DNA from 3 places in the Pseudomonas sp. FG29 genome. Region 2 is predicted to be linked to each of the others. Evidence: riboswitches for the same ligand, from Rfam matches in the RefSeq annotation. Region 2 holds a riboswitch; each other region holds the start of a gene.

Region 1 (10,316 bases), on a different contig from region 2:
CGATGACGCGCGCCTTATGCGCCACGCCCGCACGATCCAGGCCAGTGCCTGGCCCAGCAAGCTCAGCGGCAGGGCAATCCAGCAACCAGCAGGCCAGCGCAGCGGCCGCCGTGGTATTGCCGATGCCCATCTCGCCACCGACGAACAGGTCGCAACCCACGGAGCGCGCCCGCTGGATACTGTCCCGCCCGACTTCCAGGCAGATCATCAGTTGCGCCATCGTCATGGCCGGATCACGCGCGAAGTTCTGCGTACCGGCGCCCACTTGCAGATGACGCACGCCCGGTAGCGGCGGCAAGGGCTCGGCGGTGCCCAGGTCGATCACTTCCAAAGCAGCATCGAGCTGGCGTGCGAGCACGCTGATCGCCGCGCCACCGCTGACGAAATTGGCCAGCATCTGCCCGGTGACAGCCTGCGGGTAAGCCGAAATGCCTTCGGCCACCACGCCATGATCGCCCGCGAAAATGGTGATCCACAGGCTGTCCAGGCTCGGTTTCTCACGCCCTTGCAGGGCCGCGAGATGAATAGCCAACGTTTCCAGACGCCCCAGCGCACCAGCAGGCTTGGTCAACTGGCGCTGACGGGCCTCGGCCTTGAACCGCGCGACGTGATCGAGCGGCTGGCAGGGCCCCTGCCACCATTGCAATGTCATAACGCGTCTCCCTTGAGCAGCATGGGCAGGCCAGCGACGGTGAATACCACCCGCTGGCTTTTCTCGGCCAGGGCCTGGTGCAGCCAGCCAGCCTCATCGACATAACGGCGAGTCAGTTCCCCGAGCGGCACCACGCCCAGGCCGGTTTCGTTGCTGACCAGCAGGATGCGCCCGGGCAACTGCGCTACACAGGCCAACAGCGCGTCGCGCTCTTCCTGCAAGCGCGCGGAGTCATCCTGCATCAACAGATTGGTCAACCACAGCGTCAGGCAATCCACCAACAAGCAGCGCCCCGGCCCGGCCTGCTCGCGCAGTACCCGGGCCAATGCCAGCGGTTCCTCGACCAATGCCCAGTGCGCGGGGCGCCGCGCCCGATGCTGGGCGACGCGCGCGCTCATTTCACCATCGAGCGGCTGGCTGGTAGCGATATAGACCACGTCCAGCCCGGATTCACTGGCAAGTTTCTCGGCCAGCCGGCTCTTGCCGGAGCGGGCACCACCGAGGATCAGTTCAAGCATTTTCACTCCACAGGCGCGTGTCGCGCACCATTCGATGCGCTCAGGCCAGGCCGCACAGTTTCTTGAGTTTGACGGTATCCAGGTGCTGCTCGACCTGATCGGCCAGGCGCTCGATATCACGCTCACGCAGGGCGTGGTAATCCACCGCCTGCACCTCACGCAGTCCAGCCCAGCGCAGCAGCGCGGCAAATGCCGGGGGCTGTTCGAACAGGCCATGCAAATAGGTGCCGAGCACCTGGCCATCGGCGCTGAGGCCGCCATCATGGCGACCGTCGTCGAGCTGCACGGCACCGTTGAGCCCAGGCCCCTGGCTGACGCCGGCATGGATCTCGTAGCCGCTGACCGCTGCCTGTTCCAGGCACAGCCGACCGCGCACGTTGCGCAGTTGCTTTTCTGGCTCCAGCAGCGTTTCGAAATCGAGCAGACCGAGGCCCTCGCTGCTGCCGGCAGCCCCCTCCAGCGCATGCGGATCGTGAATCTGCCGGCCCAGCATCTGCAGACCGCCGCAAATACCCAGGAGCTTGCCGCCATAGCGCAGGTGGCGGGTGATCGCCGTATCCCAGCCCTGCTCGCGCAGGCGCGCCAGATCGGCGCGCACGCTCTTGGAGCCGGGCAGGATGATCAGATCGGCAGGCGGAATCGCCTCGCCAGCCTTGACGAAGGTCAGTTGGACCTGGGGATGCAGACGCAACGGGTCGAAATCGGTGTGGTTGCTGATGCGCGGCAGCACCGGCACCACCACACGCAACGCCTGCTCGGCCTTGGCCTGCTGGCGGGTGTCGACGGCGTCCTCGGCTTCCAGGTGAAAGTCCATCAGATAGGGCAAGACGCCGAGCACCGGCTTACCGGTGCGCTGCTCGAGCCAGTCGAGCCCCGGCTTGAGCAAGCCGATATCGCCACGAAAGCGATTGATCACGAAGCCTCGGATGCGCGCCTGCTCGCTCAGGCTGAGCAGCTCAAGCGTGCCGACCAGATGGGCGAATACACCGCCCTTGTCGATATCGGCGATCAGGATCACCGGGCAGTCCACCGCCTCGGCGAAGCCCATGTTGGCGATGTCACCGGCACGCAGGTTGATCTCGGCCGGCGAACCGGCGCCTTCGACCAGTACCAGTTCGTACTCTTCGACCAGCCGCGCGTGGGACTCCAGCACCGCCGCCATGGCGACCGGTTTGTAGCCGTGATAGGTCAGCGCCTGCATGTTGCCGATGGCGCGGCCGTGAATGATGACCTGGGCACCCATGTCACTGTTGGGCTTGAGCAGCACCGGGTTCATATCGGTATGCGGCTCCAGGCCGGCGGCCTGCGCCTGCACGGCCTGCGCCCGGCCGATTTCGCCACCGTCGACGGTCACCGCCGAGTTGAGCGCCATGTTCTGTGGCTTGAACGGTGCCACGTGCACGCCCTGGCGTCGTGCCCAGCGGCACAGCGCCGTGACCAGCGTGCTCTTTCCGGCATCGGAGGTGGTGCCCTGCACCATCAGGGTGGGCATCAGTTCGATTCCTCGAGACTGCTGAGGATCGGCGCACAGTCCAGCAGGCCCTGCTCCAGACGATGCCAGCCCACCTCATCGGCCGGCAGGCCGAAGCGCAGGCTGTCCAGTTCGGCGAACAGCCGTACCAGGATGCCACGCCGCGCCAGCAGCTCCATGCAGGGCACCGCACGCCGCGTGCAGCAGAACTGGAACAGCGCCGAGCCGCCCGTCGGCGGTAAGCCGCAATCGCGCAATAGCGCCGCCAGTCGCGCACCGTCGGCCAGTAGGCGCTCGCGCTGCAGGCACTGACCGGCCTCGTCACGCAGCAGGCTGAGCGCCACGCTGCGCGCCGGACCGCTGACCGCCCAGGGGCCAAGCCAATCATCCAGCTCATCGAGCAGGGCCTGCGCCGCGAGGACGAAGCCCAGGCGCATGCCGGCCAGGCCGAAGAACTTGCCGAATGAACGCAGCACGATCAGGCCAGGCAGGTCGCTGAATGGCGCCAGGCTGTGCTGCGGCGTGCAATCCATGAAGGCTTCGTCGACCACCAGCCAGCCGCCACGCTCAGCCAACTCATGGTGCCAATCGAGCAAGCGTATCGGCTCGATCAGGCGTCCGGTGGGGTTGTTCGGGTTGACCACCAACAGCACGTCGAGCTGCGGCAAGGCGCGATGCGTAGAACCTTCGCTGAGCGTGATGACGCGGTGGCCCTCACGCCGCCAGGCTGCACCATGCTCGGCATAGGTGGGGGCGAGAATGCCGACGCTGCAGGGTTTGCGCAGGCGCGGCAGCATCTGGATCGCGGCCTGCGAGCCGGCCACGGGGAGCAGGCTGGAGGCGCCGTAGTAATCGCGGGCGGCGGCATCCAGGCCGTCATTCACTTCGGGCAGACGCATCCAGGCTTCGGCCGGCACCGAGGGTAGCGCCCAGCCATAGGGAGCGACGCCCGTGGACAGATCCAGCCAGTCCTCCAGCGCGATGCCATAACGCTGCGCGGCTGCGCGCAGACGACCGCCATGTTCAAGCACCCAATACCTCCCAAACCAGCAGGCATACCAGCCACAACACCACGCCGCCGATCACCCGGTTCATGGCGCGCTCGATATCCCGCGCATGCGGCGCCGGGCCTTCGCCCAGTTGCGGGCGTTCATGGCGCTCACCATGGTACTCCGCCGCCCCGCCCAGGCTCACGCCCAGGCTGCCCGCTCCCGCGGCCATCACCGGGCCAGCGTTGGGACTGTCCCACAGCGGCGCCTGCCTGCGCCAGCACTTGAGCGCCAGGGCGGTGCGCCCCAGCACTGCGTAGGTCAACGCCACCAGGCGCGCCGGAATGTAGTTGAGCACATCATCGATCTTCGCCGCCGCCCAGCCGAAGCGCTCGAAACGTTCGTTGCGGTAGCCCCACATGGCATCGAGGGTGTTGCTCAGGCGATAAAGCACGACGCCGGGCGCACCGGCGACGATGAACCAGAACAAGGCGGCGAACACCGCATCGGAGCCATTCTCCAGCACCGACTCGGTACCGGCGCGGGCCACCCCGGTGGCGTCCAACGCTGCCGTATTGCGGCTGACCATCCAGCCGACGCGCTCGCGCGCCAGTTGCAGATCGCCCAGGCGCAACGCCTGCGCCACCGGTTGCGCGTGCTCGTAGAGGCTGCGCAGGCCAAGGGCGAAGTACAGGGCAAAGATTTCCACCGCCCAGCTCAGCCCGCTGATATGCGCCAGCAGCCAGGTCAGCAGGGTCAGCGGCAACACCGCCAGGCACCAGGCAGTCACGCCATGGCTGCGCCAGCCGCCACCGGACGGGTTGAAACGTTGCTCCAGACGCTCGGCCAGACGCCCGAAGGCCACTAGCGGATGCGCACGGCGCGGCTCGCCCAACACGGCATCCAGTGCCACGCCGGCACAGGTGATCAGCGCCAGGCTCATCGTTCAGTCACCCTGCTCTCCCCATCGATTCTCGAACAGCAACTCGCTCAGTGGGCGCGGCGTGGCCCAGCCCTCTTCCACCAGCATGGGCTTCTCATAGAAGGCCTGCACCGGCCCCAGGCACAGCAGCGCCACCGGTTTGCTGCCTGCCGGCATGCCCAGCAACTCGGCCAGCGCCTCTGGGTCGAACAACGACACCCAGCCCAGCCCCAGCCCTTCGGCACGCGCGGCCAGCCACAGATTCTGAATGGCGCAGGCGACCGAGGCCATATCCATTTCCGGCAGCGTGCGTCGGCCGAAGATATGCGCTTCGCGCCCGTCCATCAGCGCCACGGCCAGCAGCTCGGCGCAGTCACGAATACCCTCGACCTTCAGGCGCATGAACGCGTCGCTGCGCTCGCCCAGGGCTTCGGCGGTACGCACCCGCTCGGCCTCCACCAACGCATGAGCCGCCTCACGCAGTTGCGGATCGCTGATACGCAAAAAGCGCCAGGGCTGCATCAACCCAACGCTGGGCGCGTGGTGCGCCGCTTCGAGCAGACGCGCCAGAACCTCGGGCGGCACCTCGCCACCGGCGAAATGACGCATATCGCGACGCTCGGCGATGGCGCGGTACACCGCCGCGCGCTCCTCGGGGCTGAACGCGTGCTCGCTCATGGGCGCAGCAGCGCGGCGGCCGCCTCCGGGTTGGACGGTAAATAGAAGTGGATGTAGCTGGCGGTCAGCCGGCCGAGACGATAGACCGCTTCGGCCACCGGCTTGCCGTTCGGGCAGCGACCGAGCGCCAGCGGTTCGAGCGGGCTGTCCAGGCGCGAATGATGGTAGCTATGCCCGCGCAGCTCGCCTTCCGGCAGCGTCACCGCCTGCAGAGCCAGCGCGGTCAGGCGCGGTTGCAAGGCGGCGCTGCCGACCAGCAGACCGAGCATGCGCCCGCTGGCTCCTTGTTTGTCCCGTAACTCGTCCAGCAGATAGAGCATGCCGCCACATTCGGCGAGCAACGGCTTGCCGGCCTGATGATGGGCATGGATCGCCGCCGCCATGGCCTGATTGGCTTCCAGCTCGGCCAGGTACAGCTCGGGATAGCCGCCGGGCAGGTAAAGGCTGTCCACCTCGGGCAGCTCGCTATCGGCCAGCGGCGAGAAGTAGCACAGCTCGGCGCCGAGCGCCTGCAGCAGGTCGAGGTTGGCCTGATACAGGAAGGCGAACGCGGCATCGCGCGCCACGCCGATGCGCACACCGTTCAACAGGGGCGCAGGCTCGTCGATCTGCGGCGCGGCAAAACTTACCGCCGGCGGCAGATCGACATCAGCACTGGCAGCCAGTGCATCGGCAGCAGCGTCCAGGCGCGCATCCAGATCCGTCAACTCGCCCGCCTGCACCAGGCCCAGATGGCGGCTGGGCAACTCCACTGCGGCGCTGCGCGGCAAGGCGCCGAACCAGCGAATGCTAGGCGGCAGGGCATCCCGCAGGATATCGCCATGGCGGCTACTAGCAACGCGGTTGCCGAGCACCCCGGCAAAGGGCAGATCCGGCTGGAAGGTGGCCAGGCCATGGGCCAGCGCACCGAAGGTCTGCGCCATCGCCGCACCATCGATAACCCCCAGCACCGGCACACCGAAGTGGCGCGCCAAGTCGGCGGCCGAGGGTTTGCCGTCGAACAGGCCCATCACCCCTTCGATCAGAATCAGATCGGCCTCGCCAGCGGCCTGCCACAGCAGACGACGGCTCTCCGCCTCGCCGACCATGGCCAGGTCGAGCTGATACACCGGCGCGCCGCTGGCACGGGCGTGGATCATCGGGTCGAGAAAGTCCGGGCCGCATTTGAACACCCGCACCTTGCGCCCCTGCCGGGTGTGCAGGCGCGCCAGCGCTGCGGTAACGGTGGTCTTGCCCTGGCCGGACGCCGGCGCGGCGATCAGCAGCGCCGGGCAGTGACGTGTCGTCATCAGAATTCGATGCCCTTTTGCGCCTTCACCCCGGATTTGAAGGCATGCTTGACCAGGCTCATCTCGGTAACCGTATCGGCCGCCTCGATCATCCCCGGCAAGGCGCCCCGGCCGGTCACCACCACGTGCTGCAGCAGTGGCCGAGCCTCGATATCGGCCAGCACCGCGTCCAGTTCGAGATAGCCGTGCTTGAGGGCGATGTTCAGCTCATCCAGCACCACCAGGCCAACGGATTCATCGCTGAGCAGGCGCCGGGCCACGGCCCAGGCCTCCTGCGCCTTGGCGATGTCGCGCTGGCGATCCTGGGTTTCCCAGGTGAAGCCCTCGCCCATCACGTGATAGCTGACTTCCTCGGGGAAGCGGCGAAAGAAGGTTTCTTCGCCGGTGCTGGCCGCGCCCTTGATGAACTGCACCACACCAACCTTGATGCCGTGACCGAGGGCGCGCGCGACCATACCGAAGGCGCTGCTGCTCTTGCCCTTGCCATTGCCGCTATGCACCAGCAACAGGCCATATTCATCCTGGGCCTGGGCAATCTTCTCGTCGATCAGGGCTTTCTTGCGCTGCATGCGCGCCTTGTGGCGGGCATCGCGTTCGGCGGATTCGCTCATGCTGTGTTCCCGTACATCAGGCGCCGGCACCGTCATTCGAAGGTGCGACGATGGTGAGGAAGCATGCGAGTGCACGCGACGTCTCCAGGCGCTGGTGGCTGGTCAGGCAGGCGGAAGACGCAAACACGAACGCCCCGGTTGAACCGGGGCGTAAGCCGGACAGCGCCCTCCGCGATGCCATGAAACTGCGACAGGCCGGTCTCCGGGCTCGTGAGCGACGCCAATGGCGCCCCGCCGCGCCTTCCCGTGCCTTGCACAGTGGCCTGAAGCGGCGTTTGACTCACCTACCGTTGCGGGGGCAGCGCCGGCATGCGCACCGGCTTCCCTGTTTCACCCCTCGGTCGCCGGTTACAGCGACGCGGGGCACCTGAAGCAAGGCGCGCAGGGTAGAGGCTGGCAGGGCTGCGCGTCAATCTTCGGCGCTGCGCCGTCTCCGCCCATGCACCCGGATTAATGGCACAATGCGCCCTCGCGCCTAAACTAATGCCCATAACCGAACTCAAAGCCTGCGCGCGACGGCAGATTCCGCTCGCACCAAATCCTGAACCCCTATTCGCGCCACCCATTTTCACGAACGTGGAGTCCCAATGCTGTTCACGTTTGCCTTCAACGGGTCGCATTCACCTCTTGCGCAAGCCTGCTTGCCACTGCTGCGGCTCGCCTGTACGCACACGCATGCCTCCACGGCGCTCGTGCTGGAGAAAGCTCCGCATCAGGCTCACGTCGTCGCGTTCAGCGGACAGCCACTTGCCGATACGCCCGCCCAGCACCCAGGGCAGTGGCCCGAAACCGCACGACATCTCGTAGATCGGCAAGCGATCGCCCGTCAGCTCGGGATGGATCCGCCAGATTCCGTGCAGGCCCTGAGCCTGCTCCCGCTGGCGGCCGGCAAGGCTTTGCTGTGCCTTTTCCACGAGCGCGCGCAAACGCCCGATGGCAGCGAGGCACTGAGCGATATCGTCAGCAGCCTCGACACGCTGCTGACAATCACCTGGGAACAGCAAGCCCTGATGCGCCGGGAACAACGCATGGCGCTCGCCATCGACGGCAGTAACACCGGCATCTGGGATCGCGACCTGAACAAGGATCGCATTCACTACTCGCCACGCTGGAAGGCGTTGATCGGCTATGCCGAGCATGAAATCGGCGACGACATTCACGACAGCTACAAACGCATCCATCCGGACGATCTCGCCCGCGTTCAGGCCACCATAATCGACCACCTGGAACAACGTACCGAAGCCTACGAGGTCGAGCACCGCATCCGTCACCGCGACGGTCATTACCTCTGGGTGCGCAGCCGTGGCAAGGTGGTGGAACGCGACCGCAGCGGCAAGGCACTGCGCATGGTCGGCACCACGACCGACATCAGCGCGCTGCGCAACATGGCCGAGCAGCTCGAGCAGACGGCCGAACTGATGAGCGCACTGAGCAATGAAATCCCCGGCATGGTCTTCCAGTTCCATGCCCAGGCAGATGGCAGCGGCCAGTTCACCTACATCAGCGCCGGTTCACAGGAGATTTACGGTGTCTCCCCGGCCGAGTTGCAGGCCAACCCGCAGCGCCTGCGGCAATTGCTGCACCCGGATGATCTTGGGCTTTACATGGGATCGCTGGAAAGCGCGACCCGCAACCTCACGCCCTGGCGCCTGGAATATCGGGTCTGCCGCAGCGATGGCAGCCATACCTGGTGCCAAGGCGCGGCCAGACCGACTCCCCAGGACGACGGCAGCGTGCTCTGGCATGGCTTCATCACCGACATCACCGAACGCAAGAACTTCGAGGTCGAGCTCAATGTTCTGGCAACGACGGACTCGCTGACCCAACTCTCCAACCGCCGCCATTTCATCCGTCAGCTCGACGCGGAACTGGCGCGACTAAGACGCTCGATCATCCGCAATGCCACGCTGCTGATGTTCGATCTGGATCACTTCAAGGTAATCAACGACAGCTGGGGCCATTCGGTGGGCGACCAGGCGCTACGCCATTTCGCCGACGTGATCCGTGCCCACCTGCGCAAGACCGACGCCGCGGGCCGTATCGGCGGAGAAGAGTTCGCGGTCGTGCTGTGCGATGCGGATCTCGATGCCGCCCTGCGCTTCGCCGAACGCATCCAGCAGGAGCTGGCACGCACGCCGTTGCAGCATGGCGACCAGCAGACTCACCTGGCGACCAGCGTGGGTGTAGCGACCCTCAGCAATGACGATCAGGCTGCGGAGGCGGCCTTGTCACGCAGTGACATGGCGCTGTATCGCGCCAAGCGCGCCGGACGCAACCGCATCGAACATCAGTGAATGACGCTTCAGGGGTTGTGCGCCAGCTCGGGCGTCAGCACGCGCTTGGCACTGAGGTAGGTGCTGCGCCAGTAGCGATTGTCCAGGCTGTCCAGACGTACCGTGCCGCCAGTGGAGGGCGCGTGCACGAAGCGCCCCTCCCCCACGTAAATGCCGGCATGACTCACCGCACCGCCACCATTGGTGGCGAAGAACACCAGATCACCACTGCGCAACGCATCGCGCGCAACGCCCGGGCGACGCATGGCACTGAGCTCACGAGTCGAGCGCGGCAGGCTGATACCTGCCGCATCACGGTACACATAGCCAATCAGGCCGCTGCAATCGAAACCACCATCCGGTGTGTTGCCACCATAGCGATACGGCGTTCCCACCAGGCCCAGAGCGCGGAACAACACATCCTCGGCAGCGCCGGGCGCGTCGAGCGATATGGGTGGCGGGTTGTAAGTGGGTTGGGGCGCGGGAGGAGAACTGCTGCAGGCACTCAGCAGAGCGATGGATGCGATGAAGGCAAGACGGAGCGTGAAAGGCATTGGCGGGACGATCCTGAGCCTGAGTGCGCCCTACTCTGCCGATAAGCGACGAACGGCGCAAGCCTGTCAGGCTGCGCCGTATCGATCAGGGGTGCTGGGCGTGGAGTTCTTCCTGAGGGGCCAGTGCGAGAACGCGCTTGGCTTCCAGGTAACTGCGATTCCAGTAGCTGTCATCGAGACTGTCGATGCGCACGCCGCCACTGCGACGACTGCTGGAATGGATGAACTGATCGTCACCGATGTAGATACCGGCATGACTGACCCGACCACGACCACGATCATTGAACAGGATCAGATCACCCGGCTCGAGGTCGGCACGCGCCACCTTGGGAGCATCGAGCTTGATCAGATCACGCGTG
Region 2 (10,316 bases):
CGACTGCCCATGCCCTCGACTCCCTGCCTGACTCCACGAGTCATCCGCTGCCAAGAGAATCCTGACGTGGCTCCGTTCAATCGGTGCTGGACTGCTGTGTGCCTGCCCTCGAACACACGCACCGTCCATCCGCCACTCAAGGAGCACGTCGTATGAATCGCTGGTTGGTAAACCTGAGTGTCGCCAAGAAACTGATCGCCGGCTTCGGCCTGCTGCTGATCATGAGCGTTCTGATGTTCTCGGCTGGCTGGTACGCCCTCTCCAACCTGTCCTACCGCATGGATCGCATGAGTGCGGTCAACCAGTTGATGCAGCATCTCTCGGACATGCGCCTGGCGCGTGCCGCGTATCTGCAGAGCAACGGCGAAGAGAAAGCGGCTGCCGAGCTGAAGCAGCAGATCGTCACCATCGAGCAGAATCTGGCCGACCTGCGCGGCTATTTCATGACCCAGGAAAACCAGCAGAAGATCGCCCAGATGGACGAGGCGCTGGGCAACTACCAGGCGCTGATCAAGGACATGGAAGGGGCTTACCAGCAGATCGCCTCGTCGCGAAACTTGCGCCGCAGCAGCGGCGATCAGGCCCTGGCATCCCTGGACAAGCTGGACAGCTATGTCAGTAGCGACACACTGGACGTCGAGCGGACATACGCACGCTACAAGGTGGTGAAGACCATCCAGATGCAGTTCCTCTTCGCCCGCTTCGAGACGCGCGCCTACAGCTACAGCGGCAAGACCGATCAATACCAGTCGACCCTCGATGCCATCGACAAGACCCTGGGCAATCTCCAGCCCCTGCGTGCGACGCTGAGCGATGCGCCGCCCGCACTGTTTCAGGAGATGGAGCAGTCCATCCGCACCTACCGCGATACGCTCGACACCCACCAGGCCGCCCTGCTGCGCATCGATCAGGATCAGAAGAAAGCCAATGCGCTGGTTCTGGCAATGGTCGAGCACTGTCAGGCGCTGTATGACAACCAGATGCAACGGCGCAACGAAGACACCCAGCAGGCCTCGGGGATGCTGCTGGGCTGCCTGGCACTGGCGCTGATCTTCGGCATCGTCGGCGCCCTGCTGATCACCCGGCAGATCGTCCCGGCCCTGCGCAGCGTGCTACACAACGTGCAACGCATCGCCAGCGGCGACCTCAGCCATCAGGATCAGGTGCAGCGCAGTGACGAGATCGGTCAGTTGCAGCAAGGCATGAATGCCATGACCAGCAGCCTGCGGCAGTTGATCGGGCATATCGGCGACGGCGCCGCGCAGATCGCCAGCGCCACCGAAGAGCTTTCCGCCATCACCCAGCAGACCCGTGCCGGCGCCAACGAGCAGAAGCTGGAAACCGATCAGGTGGCCACCGCCATGCACGAGATGGCCACCTCGGTGCAGGACGTGGCGCGCAATGCAGTGGAAACGGCGCACGCGGTCGAGCACAGCGCCCAGGAAGCCAGCAGTGGTGCGCAGATCGTCAACAAGGCCATCGCCCAGATCGACAGCCTGTCCAGCGAGGTGGAGCTGACCGGCGAGGCCATCAGTGCCCTGGCCGAGGAAAGCGGACGTATCGGCGGCATGCTCGATGTCATCAAATCGGTGGCCGAGCAGACCAACCTGCTGGCGCTCAATGCCGCCATCGAGGCAGCGCGTGCCGGCGAAGCCGGGCGTGGTTTCGCCGTGGTCGCCGACGAAGTCCGTGGCCTGGCCCAGCGCACGCAACAGTCCACCCAGGAAATCGAGACGCTGATCGCTGCCCTGCAGCAAGGCACGCTCAAGGCCGTGCAACGCATGGAAGGCAGCCGCAACCTGACCCACAGCAGCGTCGAACTGGCCCGCCAGGCCGGCGCGGCCCTGCACAGCATCACCGCGAGCATCGGCAACGCTCAGGGCATGACCCAGCAGATCGCTGCCGCCGCCGAACAGCAGGGTGCGGTGGCCGAGGAGATCAACCGCAGCGTGCTCAACGTGCGTGGCATCACCGAGCAGACCTACACCGCCAGCGAGCAGACCAGCCAGGCCAGCCAGGAGCTGGCACGCCTCGGCAGCTCGCTGCAAAGCCAGGTGCAGCGTTTCCGTCTGTAAAAGCGACTAGCGGCGCCTGAGCAGGGCCACGAAGAACACCCCGCCGATAGCCGCGGTGACGATGCCGATGGGCAGATCCTGCGGCGCCAGCCAGGTGCGCGCGGCGACATCGATCCAGACCAGGAACAGCGCCCCCAGCAGCGCCGCCACCGGCAACACGCGGCGGTGCTCAGCGCCGACCAGAAAGCGCGCCACATGCGGCAGCATCAGGCCGACGAAGCCGATGGCGCCGGACAGCGACACCAACACGCCGGTGAGCAGGGAAGCCACCACGAACACCAGCAAGCGCACGCGGCGCGGCTCCAGGCCCAGGCTCACGGCGCTCTGCTCGCCGGCCATCAGCGCGTTGAGTGCGCGGCCCAGGCCGAGCAGCACGATCATGGCCAGGGCCAGGCACAACGCCGGTAGCCAAAGCAGTTCCCAGCGCGCCAGGCCGAGGCCGCCGAGCATCCAGAACAGCACCGAGCTGGCCGCATGCGGGTTGCCCAGGTACAGCAGCAGGTTGCTCGCCGCCATCATCACGAACGACACCGCCACCCCGGCCAGCAGCAGGCGGTCGCTCTCCAGACGCCCGCCCCGGCTGGCGATGGCCAGTACCAGCAGCATGCTCGCCAGGGCGCCGATGAAGGCCGCCAACGGCAGGCTGAGCAGCCCGGCGAACTCGCCCAGATAGAGCACCACGATCACCGCACCGAAGGCCGCACCGGAGCTAACTCCGAGTAGATGCGGATCGGCCAGCGGGTTGCGCGTCACCGCCTGCAGCACGGTGCCGACCAGCGCCAGCCCGGCGCCGACCAGCGCACCGAGCAGCACCCGTGGCGCGCGCAGTTGCCAGACGATGCTGTCCTGGCCGCTGTTGATCGGCATCTCGGGCGTGATGCCGAACAGGTGCTGGCCGAGGATCGCCAATACGCGATCTAGCGGCACCTGCGCCGCGCCGAAGGCCAGCGACCAGGCGCAGGACAACGCCAGCAGCCCGGCCAGCCCAAGCAACAGCAGGCGATAACGACTCACCGAGCGAAGGCCTCCGGATGCAGCGCAGCGGCCAGGGTCTCGATGGCGGCGGCATTGTCCAGGCTCGGCGTCACCGCCAGGTAAGGCAGCACCACGAAGCGTTGTTCACGGATCGCGGTGACACCCTGCAGCGCCGGGTGCTGCAGGAGGAAGTCGCGCTTCTGCGCCGCCGTGCGCTCGCCGTAGTCGACGATCAGGATGACTTCGGGATCTTGCTCGACCACCGATTCCCAGCCCACCTTGATCCAACTGCCGGCCACACCGTCCATCACGTTGCGCCCACCAGCGGCCTCGATCAGCGGCTGCGGCATGCCCTGGCGCCCGGTGCTGAAAGGCAGGTCTTCGCCACTGTCGTAGACGAACACCCGTGGCCGCTTGGGCTGTTCACCCAGGCGCGCCTGCACCGCCGCCACCCGCGTCTGCATGCCCTGCACCAGCGCCTCAGCGCGATCCTCGACGGCGAAGATGCGCCCGAGGTTGTGCAGATCGGTGTAGACATCGTCGAGGCTGGCGACGCGTCCCGGCATGACATGCGCGCAGGACTCGCTCAGCTCGTACACCGGGATACCGAAGCGCTCCAGGCTGGCCGGCGTGACCTCGCCGCCGATGCGCATGCCGTAGTTCCAGCCGGCAAAGACGAAATCGGTGCCGGCGCCCAGCAGGTTTTCCAGCGACGGATAGCGCGCGGCCAGTTCAGGCAGGCCGTCGAGCTGTTCGCGCATGCTCGGATCGAGGGTCTTCCAGCCGCTGATACCGGTGTAGCCGGCCATGCGCTCTTTCAGGCCGAGGGCCAGGAGCATGGCGGTCATGTTCACGTCATGGCTCACGGCCCGTTGCGGCGGCTGGGCGATGGTGATTTGTCGGTCACAACTGGTGACGGTGACGGCCCAGACGGGGCTGGCCAGCGCCAGCAGGATTGCACCAATGAATGTAGGAGCGAGCTTTGCTCGCGAAGCTTTTGTCTTTACCCACGATTCGCGAGCAGAGCTCGCTCCTACAGGTTCGACCGTTCGTGAGCGCTTCATCAAAGGATCCAGGTAATACGCGGGTAACCCGCCAGTGGATGGGTGTCGACCAGCGCCTGCACACCGAACACCTGTTGCAGCAGCTCGGCAGTGAGCACCTCGGCAGGCGTGCCGACGGCCACCAGGCGGCCCTGGTCGATCACGCAGAGACGGTCGCAGAAAGCCGCCGCCAGGTTCAGGTCATGGAAGCTGGCCAAGGTCGCCAGCCCCAGCGATTTGATTTGCCGTAACAGTTCGATCTGGTAACGCGGATCGAGGTGGTTGGTCGGCTCGTCGAGGATCAGCAGTTGCGGCTGCTGCACCAGAGCACGGGCGAGCAAGGCACGTTGCTTCTCGCCACCGGACAGGCGGGCGAAATCCTGCTGCGCCCGCTCGCTCAGGCCGACCCGCGCCAGCGCCTCATCGACCAGGCGCTGATCCTCGCTATCGTCGCCGTCGAACAGCCCCTTGTGCGGCGTGCGGCCCATGGCCGCCACCTCGTGCACACGTAGGCCGAAGTCCTGCGGGAATTCCTGCAGCACCACGGCCACGCGCTGCGCGCTCCAGCGTGGCGGGCGCTGCCACAGCGCCTCGCCGCCCAGCTCGACACTGCCGCTGCACGGCCGCTGGAAGCGATAGGCGCAACGCAGCAGGCTGGTCTTGCCGCTGCCGTTGGGGCCGATCAGGCCGAGCAGCTCGCCGTCACCGATGTCCAGGTCGATGGCTTCGAGCAAGGCGCGCTGGCCATCCGGCGACCAGGCCAGGTCACGGATGCGCAGGCGCGGCTCGGGTGCCGCCGTACGGCGGCTCGCGGGCGGCGAGAACAGGCTGAACGACCAGCCCGAGGCGCTACTCACTGACACAAGAACTCTCCACGTGCGGCGCGCCGAGACAGGCACGCGCGCTTCAAAAGCTGTAATCCGCCGTGACGAACAGCGAACGCGGCGCGCCAAGGAACCACTGCTGACCATCGCTGCTGGCACTGGTGGCGTACTGGCGGTCGAACAGGTTATTCAACTCCAGGCCCAGGCGCACGTCCGACAGCATCTGCCAGGCGATATTCGCATCGACCACCGTGTAACCCGGCACCTTCTCGGTATTGGCCGTATCGACATAACGTGCATCGACATAACGCGCGCCGATGCCGGCCTCCACACCACTGCCGAGAGCCTTGTTCAGCCACAGGTTGGCCGTGCGCCTGGGCACGTCGACCGGGCGATTGCCGCTGCGGTCGCCGCCGCCATCGACAAAATCGTCGTACTCGGCACGCACGAACGCCGCGTTGGCCGAAACCTGCCAGCCACGCCCCAGCGCCAGTTCAAGCGTGGCCTCCAGGCCATCAGAGGACTGCTGACCGATCTGCTCGGTGGGTGATGTCGGTGTCTCACGGCTGAGCAGCTTCTCCTTGACGATGTGATAGGCAGCCAGCGTCCACTCGCCCTGCCCGCCCCAGAAAAGCTGCTTGAGGCCGATCTCGGTCTGCTTGGCTTCACTCAAGTCGAACTGTTGCTGGCTCGGGTTGAGAGTGAGCAGGTTGCTCACCCCTTCGGTGCTGGTGGCGTACTGGCCGTACAGCGACAGTTCCGGGGTCAGGGCGAAGACCAGGCCGGCACGCCAGTTGTCGCCCGTGAGGCTGCGGTCGACACGGCTGTCATCGACCCGATTGCTGCGCTCGAGATGCACCTGATCGCGGCGCACGCCAGTGACCAGCGCCAGGCGCTCGGTGAGCTGGGTGCGGTTCTCGGCAAACAGCGAGAACTGCCGGGCCAGGTTCAGCTCGCGTGGGCGGTAACTGTCGGTGCTCTGGTAGCTGCCGCCGCCGGACTGACCGAGCGGTACGCTGTCAGTGAAGGTGTTGTCGAAATCGTGGTGGCGGGAGAAGCGAATATGGTTGTAGTCGACACCGACCACCGTGCGACTGTCGAGGCCGAGCAGGGCGTGATCGAGGCTGAAGCTCTGGCGGTCGCCGAGCTGCTCCTGGTTGTGCTTGATGCGCCAGAAGTCACCGCGCTCGACCGTATCGCCCGGCTGCCAGCGGTAGGCCTCGCTGTTACGCCAGTAGCGCTGGGTCTTGACGTAGTAAAGCTGGTTGTTGGCCGTCAGTGCGTCGTTGATGCGCCAGTCGGTCACCAGGCGGGTGATCTGGTCGTTGTAGTGGATATCGGCGTTGGCGACGTTGTAGTTGCGCTCGCGCAGGCTCTCGCGGAACTTGCCATCGACCAGCGGCGTGCCGAGGTAGCGCTCCGGACTCTGCTCACCCTGGTCGTGGAACAGGGTGAAACTCAAGTCTTCGCTGGCATCCCAGCGCAGCGCGGCGCTCAGCGCCAGGCTGTCGGAATCACCCCGGTCGACCCAGCCATTGCTGGCCTGTTGATTGAGGTTGAAGCGATAGCTCAGTGCGTCGCTCAACGAACCGCCGCTGTCCAGCGCGGCCTGGCGGCGGTCGTCGCTGCCATAACCCAGGCGCAGGTGATTCTCCACCGGCCCAGCGAAGGGCTTCTTCGGCACTACGTTGATCACCGCGCCGGTGGCGCCTTCGCCATAGAGCACCGAGGCTGGGCCTCGCAGCACATCGATACGCGCCACCGACCAGGTGTCCACCGGAAAGGTCACGGTGCCGGCGCCGACGTACTGGCGGGTGCCGTCGTAGAGCTGCATGGTCGCCGAGTGGCCGGTGAAGCCGCGTGCCGATAGCGCGGTGCCACCATTGCCGGGCGTGCCGATAAAGCTGATGCCGGGCGTGCGGGTTACTGCATCCTGTACCGTCAGGTTGTTGCGTTCACGCACCTCGGCGCCGCTCAGGCTGCTGGTGCTGGCCGGGGTTTGCATGGCCGAAAGCTCCAGACGCGAACCGCTGGTGGTGGGCGTGCGCAGGTCGCTTTCGCCCTCCTCGGCGGCCTTGGCCTGGACATCGAGTGCGGGCAGATCGACAGCCTTGTCGGCCAGGGCCAGGCCGCTGAACAGCAGGGCCAGCGGCCAGGTGCAGTGAAGAACAGGGTTTCGCACGGCAGTAGTTCCGTTGTTGCGCGGAGAATCGAAGGATGGAATGTAATTGTTATAACATAACATTATCGATCTTCGCAGCCTGGAATACAGGCAAGCAGGAGCCGTGACCGAAATGGCCAGAGAAGGTTGTTTGAAGCGGAAATGGCGCGCCATGAGTGTTCCATCGTCAGGGAAAAGGCACGGCAATCCGATGGAAATGCGCAACAGCAGACAGGAGCGCGAGCGCGCCCTACTGGAGTCAACGCCCGCCCACCGCGGGTTGCCAGACACAAACGACTCCAGGCCGGTCTCCGGGCTTGCGAGGGTCATGAACGCATCGCCTTCCCATGCGCGTGGCGCACAGTGGCGTATCGATGCGGTCGCTCGCTTACCGTTGCGGGGGCAGCGTCGGACTTCAACCGACTTCCCGTTTCACCTCACGCGCGGCGGCGTGAGACACCTGAAGCGGGGCGGATATGACCACCCGCCTCCGTTCAAGTCAAGGCGCGGGGCCGACTGTGGGAGGCGCTTTAGCGGCGATTGCTCTTCTATAGGAGCAGTTGGGCGGCATTGCGCGTCAGCCGCGAAAGGGGGCGGACATTAAGCCTGCTCATCGATCCGCAACTCCGGCAACGCCCTGCCCGCCACCAGACGCTCGTCGACCAGGCGGATCACCGCCGCTTCATCCTTGATGCCATACCACTCGCCCTGTGGATAAAGGCTCGCGGTCGGGCCCAGGTCGCAGGGAAACTGGCACTGGCTGCGGGTGATATGCACACCGCCCTCGCACTCCAGCTTGCCGGCGGCCTTGAGCCGCTGACGCAGGGTTTTCCACAGGCCCAGCGCGCCCTTGCGCGTGCAGCGCGGGCCGTTGCACAGCAGCAGGCGCTGCGCATGCGGCGGAATCTGCGACCAGGCATGGTGTTCCGGCACGGCTGGCACGTCGCTGCAGGGGATATGCGCTTCGCGGCGCTCGAGCAACGCGCCCAGGCCATCGAGCCAGGTGTCTTGCATGGCGGTGCAAACCACGAATACCTCGCTCCCGTTCCCGCGTTCGGCGATGCACTCGCGCAGCCAGTCGCGGTGCGCAGCATCGGCGCGCGGCTCCAGATCGACCACCAGCAGCGGGCGTGGCGCCTCAATGATGGCCTGCCAGAAGCTGTCCTGCTCGCTGTCATGCAGATGCGCCTCGCCCAGCAGCGTTTCGATACGCTGCTGCAGGCGCTCGGACGATGCACCACGCCCCAGGCCGGGGCCGATAAACAGGATGCGCGCGTAAGGGGCTTGGCTCATGACAGTCTCCAAAACGGGGCGGCAGTCTAGCAGCGCAACGGCAAGCGTAGGGCGGGTGCAACCCGCTAGACCGACATTGGCGGGTTTCACCCGCCCTACAGAAGCAGCGCTTCGCCCCAGGCATCCAACTCGGTGAACTCGCGCGTCACCACTGGCAATGGCAGGCGGCGTGGCGTCAAGCGTAGGGCGGGTGTAACCCGCCGGGCTGACGTTGGCGGGTTTCACCCGCCCTACAGGGGCAGCGCATCGCAGAGGGCGTCCAACTCCGCAAACTCGCGCGTCACCACCGGCAATTCGGGACGACGCAACAGCAGCACCGGCAGGCCCAACTCACGCGCCACCTGCAGCTTCGGCTCGGTGGACGCGCTGCCGCTGTTCTTGCTGATCAGCACGTCGCAGCGGATGCGGGCGAACAGTGCACGCTCCTCGTCCAGGGAGAACGGCCCGCGCGCGCCGATGATCTCGGCGCGCGGCGGTGCCAGCTCGGCCTGCAGGCAGCGCACCGTCCAGTGCTGGTGCTCAGGAATCTCATGCAGATGCGCCAGCGGCTCGCGTCCGGAGGTGAAGAAGGGCCGTTCGAATGGCGCCAATGCGCGGGTCAGTTCATCCCAGCCGTCCACCTCGCGCCAGTCATCCTCCACGCCTGGCTGCCAGCCGGGTCGACGCAGCGCCCAGCAGGGCACGCCGGCGATTTCGGCGGCACGGGCGGCGTTATGGCTGATCTGCGCGGCGTAGGGGTGGGTCAGATCCAGCAGCAGTTCGATGCCTTCGCTGGCGATAAAGGCGACCAGTCCTTCGGCACCACCGAAACCGCCGACGCGCACACGGCAGGCCAGGTCGTCCGGCACGCGTCCCAGACCGGCCAGGCTGTAGACCGTCTCCGGCCCCAGCCGGCGCGCCAGGCGCAGCGCCTCGGTGGTGCCGCCGAGCAGCAGGATCCGCGCACTCATGGCTTGCGCACCGTCAGCAGGGTGATCGGCAGCGCCGCACGCCAGGTGTCGAAACCACCCAGCGGCTGCGCCTGGGCCACGGTCAGACGCAACAGCTCACCGCCGTGCTGCTCGCGAAAACTTACCAGCGCCGCCTCACTCTGAAGGGTCACGGCATTGGCCAGCAGACGCCCGCCCGGCTTGAGCGCAGCCCAGCAGTCATCCAGCACACCGGGCACGGTGACGCCGCCACCGATAAAGATCGCGTCCGGCGCGGGCAGCCCCACCAGCGCCTCGGGCGCATGCCCCGCGACCAGTTGCAGGGCCGGCACACCGAGGGCATCACGGTTATGGCGGATATGCTCCTGGCGCCCCTCGTTGGCCTCGATGGCGATAGCGCGGCAAGCCGGGTGCGCACGCATCCACTCGATGCCGATGGAGCCGCAACCGGCGCCGACATCCCACAGCAGCTCGCCAGGCAGCGGCGCCAGGCGTGCTAGGGTGACGGCGCGGACGTCACGCTTGGTCAGTTGACCATCGTGGCGATAGGCGTCATCGGGCAGGCCACAGGTCGGTGGCAACAATTGCGCCCCGGCATCGGCCAGACATTCCACGGCCAGCAGGTTGAGATCGGCGCCACGCGGCAGGTTCCAGCTTGCGGCCTGGCCATCGAGGCGGCGCTCATCAGGGCCACCAAGGTGCTCCAGCAGGGTCAGACGACTGGCGCCGAAACCACGGGCACGCAGGGCTTCGGCGACCTGAGCGGGCGTGTCGCCATCGGCGCTCAATACCAGCAGGCGCATGCCGGGAAAAAGTTTGCCGTGGAGCATGGCCAGCGGCCGCCCCACCAGCGAAACGACCTCAACCTCCTGCAACGGCCAACCCAGACGCGCGGCCGCCAGGGACACCGAGGACGGCGCGGGTAAAACCAGCAGCTCGTCGGCGGCAACCTGGCGCGCCAGGCTGGCACCGACGCCATAGAACATCGGGTCACCACTGGCCAGCACGCACACCGC
Region 3 (10,316 bases), on a different contig from region 2:
CCTGGAAATCACTCCAGACGCCATCAGCAAGCTCCTGCACCACGGGGGCGTAGCTGTCGAGATGGCGATTGATCTGCTGCTGGCTGCCATACAGCAATCCGCCCTGGAAACCGAGAAACCCTCCGGCCAGCGGCAACAGCAGAAAGTAGAGTTTGAGCAGCCAATGGTGCCAGCGGTTATTGCGCGCCAGCCAGCCCAATCGGTGCAGCTTTAGCGCCAGCAACAGACCCGCAACCGCACCAAGCGACAGGGCCAGGCCGGTGTAGAGGAAAAGACTGAAGAAGCTGCAGGGTTCCCACAGCGCCGTGAGCAGCAGACGTGCCTGTTCCATGTGTATCGCCTCGTTCGTCCATGATGCAGGCGAGTCTAAAGCAGAGCGCGGGCAAGCGCCGCCAGGGCGTGGCCAGACTGTGCGTCAGGCCACGCCCTGCTTATCAACGGAACGGCGGCTCGTCGAAGCTACGCAGCTTGCGCGAGTGCAGCGAGTCGAGCTGGCTGCGCATCAGCTCTAGGGCGGCGATGCCGATATGCAGGTGCTGGGTCACCGCGCGCTCGTAGAAGGCGCCCGCCGCACCGGGCAGCTTGATCTCGCTGTGCAGGGGTTTGTCGGACACGCACAGCAGCGTGCCGTAGGGCACCCGCAGGCGATAGCCTTGCGCAGCAATGGTGCCGCTTTCCATGTCCACCGCCACCGCGCGCGACAGGTTGATCAGCGGGCGTTCCTGGGCCCAGCGCAGTTCCCAGTTGCGATCGTCATAGGTCAGTACGGTGCCGGTGCGCAGGCGCTTCTTCAGCTCATCGCCCTGCTCGCCCGTCACCTGCTTGGCCGCCTCCTGCAGCGCCTGCTGCACTTCGGCCAGCGCCGGCAGCGGGATGTGCGGTGGCAGCACGCGGTCGAGGATGCCGTCGCGGCGCATGTAGGCGTGGGCCAGCACGTAATCGCCGATGGTCTGCGACTGACGCAGGCCGCCACAGTGGCCGATCATCAACCAGCAGTGCGGGCGCAGCACGGCCAGGTGGTCAGTGATGTTCTTGGCGTTGGACGGGCCGACGCCGATGTTCACCAGCGTCACGCCATGGCCATCTTCGGCCTGCAGGTGGTAGGCCGGCATCTGGTAGCGGTGCCAGACCACGTTCTCGATGATCGCCTGCATCTCGCCTTCGTTCATGCCGCGCTCGATCACCACATTGCCGGGCAGCACCATGCGGGTGAAACGCGAGTCGCCCACCAGCATATCCAGGCCATGGCGGATGAACTGGTCGACGTAACGGTGGTAGTTGGTCAGCAGAATCCAGGGCTGCACATGGCGCCAGTCGCTGCCGGTGTAGTGCTGGATGCGCTTGAGCGAGAAGTCGGTACGCGCCGCGTCGAACAGCGCCAGCGGCAGCGGGTCGATGTTCTCCCAGTCGTACAGGCCATCGGCGGTGCCATCGGTGGCGGCGGACAGGTCGGTGCTGGGGAACACCCGCGCCAGCTCGGCGGCAGTCACGCCACTGCCGGCCAGCTCATCGCCGCCCTCAACCACGTAAGGGTAGGGAATGTTCTGCTGGCTGCGGCCGACCTCCACCCGCACGGTAAAGTCGTTCATCAATGGGCGCAGCTGCTCCAGCAGGTATTTGCGGAAGGCCGCCGGCTGGGTCACGGTGATCGCGTAGGTGCCTGGGATCTGCACCTTGGCGTAGGCGCGCACGGTGGTCGGCACCTCGCCCTGGCACAGGTAGGTCAGGCGCAGTTCGGGGTAGCGGAACAGGCAGTGCTCGCTGGCATCCGGGCGGATGCGCTCCTTGAGGTAACGCTTGAGCGCGTGGCTCAGGGCACCGGTGGCTTCCTGGTGCAGCGCAGCAAGGCGGTCGACCGCCTCTTCAGGGGTATGGGCAACGATGAAATCATCGGAACAGGCTTTCACAGGCGTCTTCCTGGCTGAACGAACGCCCCTATCTTGCCTGTAACCTCATGGCAAAACATAGCGCGGCGACCGAACCAGTGGCCGCCGCACTTTGCATCAGACGGCTGCCTGATGCAGTCGCACGTTGAACAGCGGGCCTCGGCTGAAACGCGCCAGCGCCTTGGCACCAGCCAGCCCCCCCAGGTCGATCAGCGGCTCGACCAGAATCACGCTCATATAAGCCAGGCCGAAGCTGCCCACCGCGGCCAGGTTATCGCTGGTAAAGCCATGGCCGTAGAAGGCCCAGAAGCCGACCCAGGCAACAATGCCGCCCTGATAGGCGGTCGACAGCGCCAGCGCCTGCTTGTAGGACAGGTCGACGTAGGCGGTACCGGGCGCAACGATACGTTTGGCCAGCACACTGATGGCCCACAGCGGCACCAGCAACGTGGTGACGTTCATGCCGTACTGCGGCAGGTCGAATGGGGCGAACAACAGCCCTTGCAGCAGCAGGCCAGCGGCCAGACCGACGGCCGTGGCACCGGCGCCGAACAGCAGGAGCAAGGTGGAGCCGAGGATCAGGTGCACCTCGGAAACGCCAACCGCATGGTGCGGCAATACCTCGAAGAAGCAGAACACCAGCGCCGTGGTCAGCAGGCTGCGCAGCGCCAGGGCGGTCGCCCCGCCGTTGTCGCGGATGGCATCGCGCGCCAGTTTGGCGGTCAGCCCGAAGGCACCGACTGCGGTTGCGTAGCTGAGGAAGATCTTGGCGCCTTCGACGACACCGGGTTCGATATGCATGCAAGTTCCTTGGCCGCGCCCACCGCGCGACGAGTTGGAGGATCGATGGATTCGATGGCAGGTCTCCTGGCTCACGGCTTGGCACTTCGCCCGCCTTCCCGACCGGAGTCAGTGGCATGAGGGCATCGTTCGCCGCTTACAGTTGCGGGGGCAGCCAGGGCATTGGCGAGACTCGCCGCACCCTGTTCCCTTTTCATCCGCGTCACGTACGTGCACGCAGAACCATCGGCCGCCAGATTACTCGCCTACTGGGCTAAAAAACAGCGCGCCGGGCTGGCACGCTTGACTCATCCCTGTTGGCGCGGGGAGCACGTTTAGTACGACCAACTATCCCAAAGGGAAAAATCAGCCGCTAAAAATCCACCAACTGTTCCTTGTTAAAGATCGCTCAAGAATCAAAGCAGATTCGGCGTGCTACGCGCCAGCAACGCCTCGACGTCGACACCTCGCGGCAGAGTGCCGTAGACCCGTCCACGGCCTTCCAGGCGGCTGGCGATAAAGGCATCGGAGACGGTGGCGTTGCCTGCCTCCAGCAGCAGCTTGGCCTGCAGGGCCACGGCCATATCTTCGGTGAGTTGGCGGGCGCGGTACTGGATATCGGCGGTATCGGCAAAATCGGCTTTAAGGCGCTGGATATGCGCCTTGAGGCGGGCATCGCCGTGGCCATCGCCCAACTCATCGAACAGTGCATCGAGAACGCCCGGCTCCTTGGACAGAGCACGCAGCACGTCCAGGCATTGCACGTTGCCGGAGCCTTCCCAGATCGAGTTGACCGGCGCCTCGCGGTACAGGCGCGGCAGGATGGTTTCCTCGACGTAACCGGCACCGCCCATGCACTCGCTGGCCTCGTAGATCATTTCCGGGGCGCGCTTGCAGATCCAGTATTTGCCCACGGCGGTGACCAGGCGGGCGAACTTGTCTTCCTGCGCATCATGCTGGTGATCGAGCGCGCGGCCCATGCGCATGCAAAGCGCCAGCGCGGCTTCGCTCTCCAGCGCCAGGTCGGCGAGCACGTTCTGCATCAGTGGCTGGTCGGCGAGCCGCTTGCCGCCCACCTGACGGTGCGCGCAGTGGTGCGCGGCCTGGGTCAGGGCCTGGCGCATCAGGCTGCTGGAGCCGACCATGCAGTCGAAGCGGGTCATGGCCACCATCTCGATGATGGTCGGCACGCCGCGCCCTTCCTCGCCGAGCATCCAGGCAAAGGCGCCACGGTATTCCACCTCGCTGGAGGCGTTGGCCCAGTTGCCCAGCTTGTTCTTCAGGCGCTGGATGTAGAACTGGTTGCGCGTGCCGTCCGGACGATGACGCGGCAGCAGAAAGCACGACAGGCCCTTGTCGGTGTAGGCCAGGGTGAGGAAGGCGTCGCACATCGGCGCCGAGCAGAACCATTTGTGGCCGACCAGCTCGTAGCCCTGCCCCGGCCCGCCAAGACCGATGGCGTAGGCGCGGGTGGTGTTGGCACGCACGTCGGTGCCGCCCTGCTTCTCGGTCATGGCCATGCCGATGGTGACGCCGGTTTTCTGCTCCATCGGCAGGTTGCTCGGATCGTACTCGGTGGACAGGATCTTCGGCAGCCACTGTTCGGCCACGTTGGGCTGCAGACGAATGGCCGGCACGGCGGCAAAGGTCATGGTCAGCGGGCAGCCACTGGCGGCCTCGGCCTGGCTGTGCAGGTAGGTCAGGCCGGCACGGGCGACATGCGCGCCGGCACGCGGATCGGCCCAGGGCAACGAAGGCAGACCATGCTCGACCGCCGTGCGCATCAGTTCGTGATAGGCCGGATGGAACTCCACCAGGTCGATGCGGTTACCGTAGCGATCATGACTCTTGAACACCGGTTTGTTCTCGTTAGCGAGAAAGCCGGCCTGCATCAGCGTGCCACCGGCCAATGCGCCGTAGGCACTCAGGCGCTCGTCGGCCCAGGCCCCGTCATAACGACGAGTCCACTCCTGCAATGGCAGGTCGAGCCGATAGAGGTTAGCGCCGTCCAGGCTCGGCACCTGGTTGAACACATCATGAGTTTCGGCGTGCAGGCTGGGTTTCATCGCGTGGAGTCCTCGGCGCCGACGGCGCGCAGGCAGAAGGTGGCAAGGCTGGCACTGACCTGATCCAGAGTGAGGCCGACATGTCCGGCTTCGCGCGCCGCCCGGGCGGGTGGCGACAGCGGCCCGATCAAGGCTTCGGCGATGGCGCCGACCAGGCAGGCGGCGGTGAGGCCGAGTTGCTCGATGCGAAACTCGCCAGCACGAACGCCCTCGCCGAGCAGATCGACGAACAGTTCGGCATAGGCTTCGCGATAGAGCAGGCGCTGCTCGTCGACTTCCGGGTCGACCGGTTCGGCAATCAGGGCAAAGCCCAGACGACGGCTTTGCCAGGCCCGCGCCGCGAACTGCTCGAGCCCCAGGCGCAAGCGCTCGGCCGCGCTACCGGGACCACGCAGTGCGACGGCCAAGGCGTCGACCTCACGCTGGCTGGCCGTGGCGAACACCTCCGCTGCCAGTTCGCCCTTGCTGCGAAAGTGGCGGTACAGACTGCCGGTGGCGATGCCGACATCGCCGGCCAGCGCCTGCATGGTGAGGGCCGCGAAACCGCCCTCGACCACGCGCTTCAGGGCGCAATCGAGGATACGCTGGCGCAACGCCTGATCGCGGTCGATGCGCGCTTCACTGGTGTGATAGGCCATGGTCTGAATCCTGATTCATTCGCACCCAGTGAATCAGGATTCAGACCTTGGCTAAAGCGACGATCCGGCCAAACCTGCCGCCGAATCGGGAATGGGATGAACGGTAAACCGCGTGGCGGTCAAACCGCCGCAGTGCCGCTGGTAGCGCTCACTGGGCGGCAGAGCACCCAGTCATGCAGCAGGATGCGCAGCTCGTCGAACTTCACCGGCTTGGCCAAGTAGTCGCTCATGCCGGCAGCCAGGCAGCGTTCGCGATCCCCGCTGTGGCTGTGGGCGGTGATCGCCAGCACCGGCAATTCGGCGCAGCCCGGCAGGCCACGCAGCGCGCGGCAGGTGGCAAAGCCGTCCATCACCGGCATCTGGCAGTCCAGCAGCACCGCATCCACCGGCTCGTGACGCAGCAGCTCGAGCGCTTCGGCGCCGTTGTCGGCCGTGCGCACGCGGTAGCCGAGCTTGAGCAGCATGCCGCGTGTCACCAGTTGGTTGATGGCGTTGTCCTCAACCACCAGCACCGTGCACTGCTGCGGTGTGCGTTGCGCGATCCCGCCGCTACGTCGGACAGGCCGCACGCCCGCGCTGGCAGGTTGCTGAGGCAAGGTCAGCGGTACATCGAGACGGAAGCGGCTGCCCTGGCCAGGCGTGGAGTCGTGCGTCAGGCTGCCGCCGAGCAGGTCGACCAGTTGCCGGCACAGCGCCAGGCCGATGCCAAGACCGCCATATTGGCGCGTCATCGAACCGTCGAGCTGACGGAAACGTTGGTACAGGAGGTTCTCCGCCGGGTCGAAACCGATGCCGCTGTCGCTCACCACCACGGTCAGGGGCAAGCCTTCTCCTGCCCGGCTGGCCCGACCGATCTCCAGGCTGACCTGGCCTTCATTGGTGAACTTGATGGCGTTGTCCAGCAGGTAGCCAAGCGCCTGCGCCAGCTTGCCGGCATCGCCTTCGAGAATGTCCGGCAGGCTGTCATCGAGGTTCAACTCGAAACGCAGACCTTTCTCTTCGGCACGCGGCGCATACTGGGCGCGCAGCCCATCGAACAGGCCGCGCAGGCTGAACGCCTCGCGGCGCGGGTAGAGCTTGCCGGCCTGCAGTTCGGTCAGGGCGAGGATGTCGTTGACCATGCGCATCATGTCGCGGGCCGAGGCCGCAGCGGTTTTCTGGTACTGCTCCAGTTCCACGTCCATCTTCACCGTCTGCATCAGTTCCAGCGAGCCGATCACGCCGTTCATCGGCGTGCGCAACTCGTGGGTGACGGTGGCGAGGAATTCATCCTTGAACCGGTTGCTGTCGGCCAGTTCCTGGTTGAGCGCCTCCAGCTTGTGCCCGGCGTCCTGCAGGATACGCGCGCGCTCCTCCTTCATGGCGTTGATGCGGTCGGCCAGCGCCAGCGACAGCAGGCCGACCTCGATGGCGGAACCGATCTGGCTGGCATACATGGTGAGGAAGACGTTGGGCAGATAACCCAGCACCATCAGCGTATTGATCGCCCCACCGACGAGGAAGGCCGTCCAGGCGAAGATGAAATAGCGCGCCACGCGCATGCCGCGCAGCCAGGCCAGAATGCCGGCGGCGAAGATCACCACGGTGAAGCCCAGCGCCAGGTAGGTGGCCAGGCGCAATGCGGTGGCATAGCTGATGGTCAGTGCCAGGATCATCACCACGGTGCCACACAGCATCAGCAACATCAGGCTGCGGTCGACCCACGGGCTGTGCTCCGAGGTATGCAGGAAGCTGCGCGCGAACTGGCAGCCGAACAGCGCGGCCGAGCCGATCAGAAATGGCGTGGCGGCATTGGCCCACCAGGGACTGTTGGGCCAGAAATACTCGATGCCGGCGCCGTTGACCGATACCTGATAGAGGCCGAACGAGGCGATATAGAGGATGTAATAGAGGTAGCTGGTGTCACGCACGCTGAGGAAGATGAACAGGTTGTACACCAGCATCACCAGCAGCACGCCGTAGATGATCCCCAGCACGTAGATGCGCTCGGGCTGCTGCTCCAGATAGGCGTTGGGCGCCCACAGCGTCAGCGGTGCCTGGATCGAGCCCTGGCTTTCCAGGCGCAAGTAGAAGCGCTGCGACTCACCGGGCGGCAGTTCGAGTTCGAACAGGTAATTGTTCTGCTTGATCTGCCGACTGTCGAAGGGCAGCGCGTCGCCGGTGCGCTGCGCCAGGCTGAAGCGGCCGTCGGCACCACGACTGTAGAGTTCCAGATGATCGAGCGGCGGGTAGGCCAGTTCCAGCAACCAGTGGCGCGGCCCTTTCAGGCTCTGCGGCTGGTATTGCAAATCCAGGCGCAACCAGAACACCGAGCGCGAATAGCCGGCATTGAGCACCGGCCGTTCGTGCCGAACGAAACTGCGCTCCAGCGCCGGAGAAACGATGTCGTCGATGCTGGCGTCGCCGCGCACGTCCTCGAACACGTACATACTCTGCCCGAGCGGCAGTGCGCGCGTCTGCTCGTCGAAGGTCACGGCACCTGCCAGCGAGGAAAGAACGAGGCTCACGAAGAGCAGGAGCAGCCGGTACATACAACCCCACGAGCCCTGTCGGACGACATCGGGACCCCATTACCCCTCGATGATGTCGTCACGCACGGCAGACTTATATTCGAATGCCGATACTCTAGGGGCAGTCGACTCGCTTTTCCAGATTTGCCCGCTCGCTTGCGGCACGCCAGTGCAGAAAAGCCGCCCGGCCGCCCCGTGCGGCAATGCGTGGTGAGGCCGCGAGAAGCGGTTAGTGATAAGCTCGCGCACCATGAAAACGCCAAACTCCCGCCCCGTAGTGCTCTGCATGTCCGGCCACGACCCCAGCGGTGGTGCCGGCCTGCAGGCCGATATCGAAGCCCTGCTGGCTCAAGGCTGCCACGCCGCACCGACGGTGACCGCCCTGACCGTGCAGGATACCGTCAACGTCTCCGACTTCCGTGTGCTCGACCGCGACTGGGTACTGGCCCAGGCCCGCGCGGTGATGGCCGATATGCCGGTCGCCGCCGTCAAGCTGGGCATGCTCGGCTCGGTGGAGATGGTCGAGACCGTGCTTGAGGTGATGAGCCAACTGCCCGGTGTCCCGCTGGTCTGCGATCCGGTGCTGCGTGCCGGTGGCGGTGGTTCACTGGGCAAGGACGACGTTGGCTACGCCATGCGCGAGCGTCTGTTCGCCGTCTCCACCATCGCCACGCCGAACCTGCCGGAGGCGCGCATCCTCGCCGAGCTGCCGGAAGGCACAGCCGACGAATGCGCCGAGAAACTGCTGCCCTTTATCGAGCACCTGCTGATTACAGGCGGCCACGGCGACGAAGCCGAAGTGCACAACCGCCTCTACTGCCGCGATGGCAGCCGCCATACCTTTACCTGCGCACGCCTGCCCGGCAGCTACCATGGCTCCGGCTGCACCCTGGCCAGCACCCTGGCAGGTCGCCTGGCGCTGGGTGAAGAATTGGTCAGCGCGGTGAAAAGCGCCCTGGATTACACCTGGCGCACCCTGCGTGACGCCGAGCAACCCGGCCACGGCCAGTACGTGCCACGCCGCCTACCGTTGGATTACGGCCAATGAGCCTGCGCGGCCTCTACGCCATCACCGATACGCCGCTGCTGGCCGGCGGCAAGCTGCTGCCCTACGCCGAAGCAGCGCTGATTGGCGGTGCGCGGCTGCTGCAGTACCGCGACAAATCCGCCGACGCCGTGCGCCGTTTCGATGAAGCCCAGGCACTGGCCGAACTGTGCCAACGCCACGGCGCCACGCTGATCATCAACGATGACTTGGAATTGGCCGCTCGCCTGGGCGTCGGCCTGCACCTGGGCCAGACCGACGGCTCGCTGGCCGCTGCCCGCAGCCGCCTGGGCGCGGATGCCGTGATCGGCGGCACCTGCCATGCCCAGCTGGAACTGGCCGAGCGCGCTGCAGACGAAGGCGCCAGCTACATCGCCTTCGGCCGCTTTTTCAACTCCAACACCAAACCCGGCGCTCCGGCGGCCACCGTGGAGCTGCTAGATCAGGCCCGCGCACGTTTCGCCCTGCCCATCGTCGCCATCGGCGGTGTGACCTTGGGCACCGCACCCGACCTGATTGCCCGTGGCGCCAGCATGATCGCCGTGATCCACGCCCTGTTCGCTGCGGACTCCGCCACCGAGGTGGAAGACCGCGCCCGCGCCTTTGCCGCGCTGTTCGCTTGATCATTTTGCAGAGAGAACCTGACATGTCCCGCTCCGAAATCCTCTTCGCCAACGCTCAGAAACACATCCCCGGCGGCGTCAACTCGCCGGTGCGCGCCTTCCGCAGCGTCGGCGGCACGCCGCTGTTCTTCAAGCACGCCGAAGGCGCCTACGTGGTGGATGAGGACGACAAACGCTACGTCGATTACGTCGGCTCCTGGGGCCCGATGATCCTCGGCCACAGCCACCCGGACGTACTCGACTCGGTACGTCGCCAGCTCGAACACGGCCTGTCCTACGGCGCACCGACCGCGCTGGAAACCGAGATGGCCGAGCTGGTGTGCAGCCTGGTGCCGTCGATGGAGATGGTGCGCATGGTCAGTTCCGGCACCGAGGCGACCATGAGCGCGATCCGCCTGGCCCGTGGCTACACCGGCCGCGACAGCATCATCAAGTTCGAGGGTTGCTACCACGGCCACTCCGACAGCCTGCTGGTGAAAGCCGGCTCCGGCCTGCTGACCCAGGGCGTGCCGAGCTCGGCCGGGGTGCCGGCGGACTTCGCCAAACACACCCTGACCCTGCCCTTCAACGACATCGCCGCAGTCGAGCAGACCCTGAGCGAAGTCGGCCAGACCGTGGCCTGCATCATCGTCGAGCCGGTGGCCGGCAACATGAACTGCGTGCCGCCGGCGCCGGGCTTCCTCGAAGGCCTGCGCGCACTGTGCGACCAGCATGGCGTGGTGCTGATCTTCGATGAGGTGATGACCGGCTTCCGTGTCGCCCTCGGCG

What was found. A riboswitch is a leader RNA that binds a small molecule or an ion and turns the genes downstream of it on or off. The one in region 2 is predicted to bind cobalamin.
Region 1: it holds a riboswitch for cobalamin, as region 2 does, so the genes downstream of both, cobO (cob(I)yrinic acid a,c-diamide adenosyltransferase) here and ACODS1_RS07890 (TonB-dependent receptor) in region 2, are expected to answer to the same signal.
Region 3: it holds a riboswitch for cobalamin, as region 2 does, so the genes downstream of both, ACODS1_RS12150 (energy-coupling factor ABC transporter permease) here and ACODS1_RS07890 (TonB-dependent receptor) in region 2, are expected to answer to the same signal.

What each region holds. Positions count from the first base shown of each region.
Region 1 is NZ_JBMDJU010000014.1:22,182-32,497, reverse strand. It holds gene cobT (nicotinate-nucleotide--dimethylbenzimidazole phosphoribosyltransferase) at 1-652, opposite strand, end outside; gene cobU (bifunctional adenosylcobinamide kinase/adenosylcobinamide-phosphate guanylyltransferase) at 649-1,170, opposite strand; gene ACODS1_RS15275 (cobyric acid synthase) at 1,211-2,662, opposite strand; gene cobD (threonine-phosphate decarboxylase CobD) at 2,662-3,672, opposite strand; gene cbiB (adenosylcobinamide-phosphate synthase CbiB) at 3,665-4,573, opposite strand; gene bluB (5,6-dimethylbenzimidazole synthase) at 4,577-5,230, opposite strand; gene ACODS1_RS15255 (cobyrinic acid a,c-diamide synthase CobB) at 5,227-6,519, opposite strand; gene cobO (cob(I)yrinic acid a,c-diamide adenosyltransferase) at 6,519-7,130, opposite strand; cobalamin riboswitch at 7,307-7,516, opposite strand; gene ACODS1_RS15245 (sensor domain-containing diguanylate cyclase) at 7,985-9,424, shown strand; gene ACODS1_RS15240 (C40 family peptidase) at 9,433-9,957, opposite strand; gene ACODS1_RS15235 (C40 family peptidase) at 10,043-10,316, opposite strand, start outside.
Region 2 is NZ_JBMDJU010000005.1:18,141-28,456, forward strand. It holds partial or broken gene ACODS1_RS07865 (methyl-accepting chemotaxis protein) at 234-1,220, shown strand; gene ACODS1_RS07870 (methyl-accepting chemotaxis protein) at 1,362-2,075, shown strand; gene ACODS1_RS07875 (FecCD family ABC transporter permease) at 2,082-3,089, opposite strand; gene ACODS1_RS07880 (ABC transporter substrate-binding protein) at 3,086-4,114, opposite strand; gene ACODS1_RS07885 (ABC transporter ATP-binding protein) at 4,114-4,920, opposite strand; gene ACODS1_RS07890 (TonB-dependent receptor) at 5,000-7,099, opposite strand; cobalamin riboswitch at 7,364-7,557, opposite strand; gene ACODS1_RS07895 ((2Fe-2S) ferredoxin domain-containing protein) at 7,679-8,371, opposite strand; gene ACODS1_RS07900 (cobalt-precorrin-6A reductase) at 8,602-9,321, opposite strand; gene cbiE (precorrin-6y C5,15-methyltransferase (decarboxylating) subunit CbiE) at 9,318-10,316, opposite strand, start outside.
Region 3 is NZ_JBMDJU010000009.1:119,690-130,005, reverse strand. It holds gene ACODS1_RS12160 (hypothetical protein) at 1-331, opposite strand, end outside; gene amn (AMP nucleosidase) at 435-1,907, opposite strand; gene ACODS1_RS12150 (energy-coupling factor ABC transporter permease) at 2,004-2,687, opposite strand; cobalamin riboswitch at 2,727-2,929, opposite strand; gene ACODS1_RS12145 (acyl-CoA dehydrogenase family protein) at 3,083-4,732, opposite strand; gene ACODS1_RS12140 (TetR/AcrR family transcriptional regulator) at 4,729-5,370, opposite strand; gene ACODS1_RS12135 (hybrid sensor histidine kinase/response regulator) at 5,490-7,901, opposite strand; gene ACODS1_RS12130 (hydroxymethylpyrimidine/phosphomethylpyrimidine kinase) at 8,131-8,928, shown strand; gene thiE (thiamine phosphate synthase) at 8,925-9,548, shown strand; gene hemL (glutamate-1-semialdehyde 2,1-aminomutase) at 9,572-10,316, shown strand, end outside.